DNA from 2 places in the Lacrimispora indolis DSM 755 genome. Region 1 is predicted to be linked to the other one. Evidence: riboswitches for the same ligand, from Rfam matches in the RefSeq annotation. Region 1 holds a riboswitch; the other holds the start of a gene.

Evidence for each region. Region 1 has a riboswitch for glycine ahead of gcvT (glycine cleavage system aminomethyltransferase GcvT). Riboswitches for the same ligand answer to the same signal wherever they lie in the genome.
Region 2: linked by a shared signal. The riboswitch ahead of K401_RS0111715 (alanine/glycine:cation symporter family protein) and the one ahead of gcvT (glycine cleavage system aminomethyltransferase GcvT) in region 1 are both predicted to bind glycine.

Annotation. Positions count from the first base shown of each region.
Region 1 covers NZ_AZUI01000001.1:5,822,086-5,824,558, reverse strand. The annotation lists gene K401_RS0128275 (EAL domain-containing protein) at 1-956, shown strand, start outside; glycine riboswitch at 1,065-1,147, shown strand; glycine riboswitch at 1,148-1,213, shown strand; gene gcvT (glycine cleavage system aminomethyltransferase GcvT) at 1,366-2,448, shown strand.
Region 2 covers NZ_AZUI01000001.1:2,423,902-2,426,374, reverse strand. The annotation lists gene metK (methionine adenosyltransferase) at 1-354, opposite strand, end outside; SAM riboswitch class I at 543-671, opposite strand; glycine riboswitch at 884-976, shown strand; gene K401_RS0111715 (alanine/glycine:cation symporter family protein) at 1,083-2,468, shown strand.

The DNA of each region.
Region 1 (2,473 bases):
ACCTCCCTTTTGTCCGGCTTCAGGCAAAGAATCAGCAACGTGACCGCCTGACTACCTTCCATGTTTTATCAGAGGAGCTGCAAAATACCTGGGAAAAGAGGCAGGAAAAGATCATTTCCCGCCATGACGATGTTGGTTTGCTCGCCCGCACCCTTTTGGCTGAAATCAGGAGCAGCCTCCAGGGCTGTAAAAGAAGCCTGTATCTGGAATACCAGCCAAAGGTGAACTATTGCGGTGAGGTTATGGGAGGTGAGGCCCTGCTGCGCTGGATCCATCCTGTGTACGGATACATATCGCCTCATATTGTATTAAGCATCTGTGATGAGGCCGGACTTACCAACCAATTGGGCATTTGGGTAATCCGCAAGGCTCTGTCTGATTTGCGGCGTTGGCAAGATCAAGGATATGGCGGATTATCCATTTCCATCAATTTAAACCCGAATCAGCTGAAGGATGACGATACGCTGATTGAAACTGTGGAGAGACTGATCAATGAACATGGCCTTAAGCCCGGCTGCATAGAGTTTGAGCTTACAGAAAATGCTGCAGTTGATCCCGGCGATTCCACACGGGACAAGCTTAAGCAAATCAGGGAGCTGGGTGTGGATATCTCCATTGATGATTTTGGGATGGGACACAGTTCCTTATTGTATTTGTGTGATTTCCATGCAAATATTGTGAAGATCGACGCTTCCCTGGTTCACCGCATTGCCAGCGACAGGAGGCGGCAGCAGATTGTGGAGACAATCCTTACTCTCTGCAAACAGATGAAGGTTCAGGTTGTGGCGGAGGGAGTTGAAACAAAAGAGCAGGTCCAAATGCTCCATGAACTTGATTGTGATTACTATCAGGGCTTTTATTTCAGCAGGGCCTTGAGCTGCGATAAATTTATGGAATATGTGAATCAGCACGGCATATCAGAGAATAAAAAGATGGAAAGCGTTACGGCGAGATAGAAATGCTTTAAAAGCCGGCAGCGCAATTGTCAGAATCATGGGGAAAGGTTGTGTAAAAAATCATTGACAGTGCCAAAATACTCTGATAATATCAATAATAAATAACGGATGATGAATACGAGAGAGAGCACAAATCTGTGCCGCCGAAGGGGAAGGCAGAAACTCTCAGGCAAAAGGATTGTATTCGGACGTAACTCTGGAGAACATTTATGTACCGAAGAAGTCAATCTTTCAGGTAAAAGGACAGAGGCAGACAGAAATATCTTATACGGATATTTTTCTCTGCCTTTTTTTGTGCAGATAAACGGAAGATGTTCCTGATTATGAAAATAGTAAGATGTCTTTATAACCGGATGGACGGCAGTAAAAGACACTGCCTTTATCATATAAATTTAAGGAGGGTTTACACATGGAACGAAAAACACCGCTTTATGAAATGCATTTGAAATATCATGGCAAAATGGTCCCCTTTGCAGGATATCTTCTTCCAATTCAGTATGAAGAGGGAATCATAAAGGAGCATATGGCAGTGAGAACAGGAGCAGGGCTTTTTGATGTTTCCCATATGGGAGAAATAAGCTGTAAGGGAAAAGACGCACTTGAGAATCTGCAGCGGCTGCTGACCAATGATTTTACCGGTATGGCGGACGGCCAGGCAAGATACAGCCCCATGTGCAATGACCAGGGCGGGACAGTGGATGATCTGATCGTATATAAGAAAAAAGAAGAAGATTACTTTATCGTTGTAAATGCTTCCAATAAAGATAAGGATTACCGGTGGATGCTGGAACATAAATTAGGAGAAGCGGTGTTTGAAGATATTTCGGATCAAATCACACAAATTGCCCTGCAGGGTCCCAAATCACAGGAAATACTCATGAAACTGACCACAGATATTCCTGAAAAATACTATCATGCTGTTTTTGATGGAATGGTAGGAGGGATCCCATGCATGGTATCCAGAACCGGTTACACAGGGGAAGACGGTTTTGAGCTTTATTTGGACAATACATATGCTGAGACGATGTGGGAAACGCTTATGGAGGCAGGTAAGGAATACGGACTGATGCCCTGCGGGCTGGGGGCCAGAGACACTTTAAGGCTGGAGGCCGGCATGCCGCTGTACGGACATGAAATGAATGATGAGATAAATCCTGTGGAAACAGGTCTCGGGTTTGCCGTGAAAATGCAGAAGGAGGATTTTATCGGTAAGAACCATTTGCCGGATAAGGATTCCCTTACAAGAAAACGGGTAGGCTTAAGGGTGACAGGAAGAGGGATCATTCGGGAACAGGAAGATGTGCTTGTAAACGGAAAAAAGGCAGGCTTTACAACATCAGGAACCCATTGCCCATATTTAGGCTATCCGGCTGCCATGGCCATTTTAGATAAGGAATATATAAATACAGGTACAAAAGTAACAGTAATCGTGCGAGGAAGAGAAGTAGAGGCAGAAGTAGTGCCCCTTCCATTCTATAAAAAATCAAAATAATTAATCCAGGAGAAGGAGAATCAGT
Region 2 (2,473 bases), 3.4 Mb from region 1:
CATCTTGTGTTCCTTTGCTTCCAAAGCCCGGTCAACGCCTAAGGCAATGTCTGCAGACTGCTCATCTAAGGCTACCATAACGCCGCAGGTATCGCAGTCAAATCCGTATTTTGCACGGTCATAGCCGATTTCCCTTACAGTCTCCCGCACCACCTTCTGAATGTCCACATAGGCATGGGTGGTTATTTCTCCCATGACCATGACAAGCCCGGTGGTACAGCAGGTTTCACAGGCCACACGGCTCATGGGATCCTGCTTTAACATCTCATCCAGAATCGCATCAGATATCTGGTCGCACATTTTGTCCGGATGTCCTTCTGTAACGGACTCGGAAGTGAATAATAATTTTTCCATGTTGTCATTTCCTCCTTCTTACCCATGTACTTTGGGCATGCAGGCATGCCGCAGGGTGTTTTCCTTTCTGCCCTCACTCTTAGGGCTTACAGGTATACCCCTACGTCATCCCTCCTTATATGATATGGGGGAATAACAAAAAGAAAAGTCCGCAGCAACGCGGACTTGATTCAACAATGTATCAAATCCTCTTATTGCTCGATTTCTCGCTCAGGTTGGCACCTTCCAATCGCGCTTTGTGGCGAAACGCCATCATTACCGGTCGGGGTTGCCGTGACTTCACAGATCCTTTGTATCTCCATCACTCTGAATAAGGGATATTACGTACTTTTCATTTGTTATTCAATTGTAAGCAGCATATACTGCAAGTACATTTTAACGTATTTAAAAACTGCTGTCAAGGGAATTCTATCCTTTGGCGAAATGGATAAAGTTCTTGCAAAAATTTAATCACTATTGTATAATGACACCATTCTTTAAATGTTCGCCATATGAAATCTGTGGAGTGCGCCCAGCGCAGACCGTGGACGGATGGCACTCTGGAGACATCTGCAATCATGCAGGGGCCGAAGGGGCAAGCGCTTAGGCGCGAAACTCTCAGGCAAAAGGACAGAGGCGATTTTTTCCCTTTCTTTTTGGAATATCGCATTATCTCTGTTTTTTTGTGAGTGGGAGTATCTCCCACTTTTTTTATTTCAAAAATCATTAAGGAAGGGAAGTAGAAATTAATGCAAGCAGTTGTTGAATTTTTTAACAAGCTGGACTCGGCAATCTGGGGGATACCCATGATTGTGCTGCTGTTTGGCACCCATTTGTTTATGACCGTGCGCACGGGCTTTATCCAGCGCAAAACCTTAACAGCCATTAAGCTGTCCGTAACAAAAGATCCTGATTCACCTGGAGAGGTCAGCCAGTTTCAGGCGCTGACCACTGCCCTCGCTTCCACCATAGGCACGGGCAATATTGTGGGTGTTGGTACGGCAGTATTCTTAGGCGGTCCGGGCGCTGTTCTCTGGTGCTGGCTGACCGGTGTATTCGGCATTGCCACCAAATATGCAGAATCCCTGATTGCGGTCAAATACCGTGTTCAGACCAGGGACGGCCGCATGCAGGGCGGAGCCATGTATGTGCTGGAACGGGCATTGGGTCTTAAATGGCTGGGCATACTCTTTGCACTGTTTGCTCTGTTTGCATCCTTTGGCATTGGAAGCGGCACACAGATCAACGCCATTGCCGAGATCATTGAAAACAACGTGCCCCTGCCTATCCCGCGCATTGTAATCGGCCTTGTCTTCGGCGCGATTACCGCTGTAGTCATTATCGGCGGCATCAAGTCCATTGCAACTGTGTGCGAAAAGCTTGTGCCGTTTATGGCCATTTTCTATGTGGCCGGCTGCCTGATCATTCTGTTTATCAACGCTGACTTCATCATACCTGCACTGAAGGCGATCATCACCCTGGCTTTCCAGCCCGGCGCGGTTGCCGGCGGTCTGGTCGGACGCGGCATTATGCTTGCCATGCAGTATGGTATTGCCCGCGGCCTGTTTTCCAATGAATCCGGTATGGGTTCTGCACCGCTGGTGGCTTCGGCCGCACAGACTCGAAATCCGGTGCGTCAGGCACTGGTTTCCTCAACCGGCACCTTCTGGGATACGGTTGTCGTCTGCCTTATGACCGGTCTGGTACTGGTTTCAACCATAATGAAAAATCCCAACATCAACATGGATATGATCCAAAACGGCGGACAGATGACCACTGCCGCTTTCAGCCAGATTCCTGTCCTGGGGCCGGTGATCCTGGTAATCGGCATCATCACCTTTGCTTATTCCACCATTCTCGGCTGGTCTTATTACGGGGAGCGCTGCTGTGAGTATTTATTCGGCGCCAGGGGCATGCTGCCTTATAAGGTCATCTTTGTGGCTATTGTAGTTGTAGGCCCTGTGCTGTCTCTGGATCTGGTTTGGACTATCTCCGACATCTTAAACGCTTTGATGGCCATCCCCAACCTGGTAGCTGTACTCCTTCTGTCAGGTGTCGTGGCAAAAGATACCAGATATTATTTAAACCACTTAGACGAAAGGGACGAAACACCGATTCCTGTGGTGGACAAATAAAAATG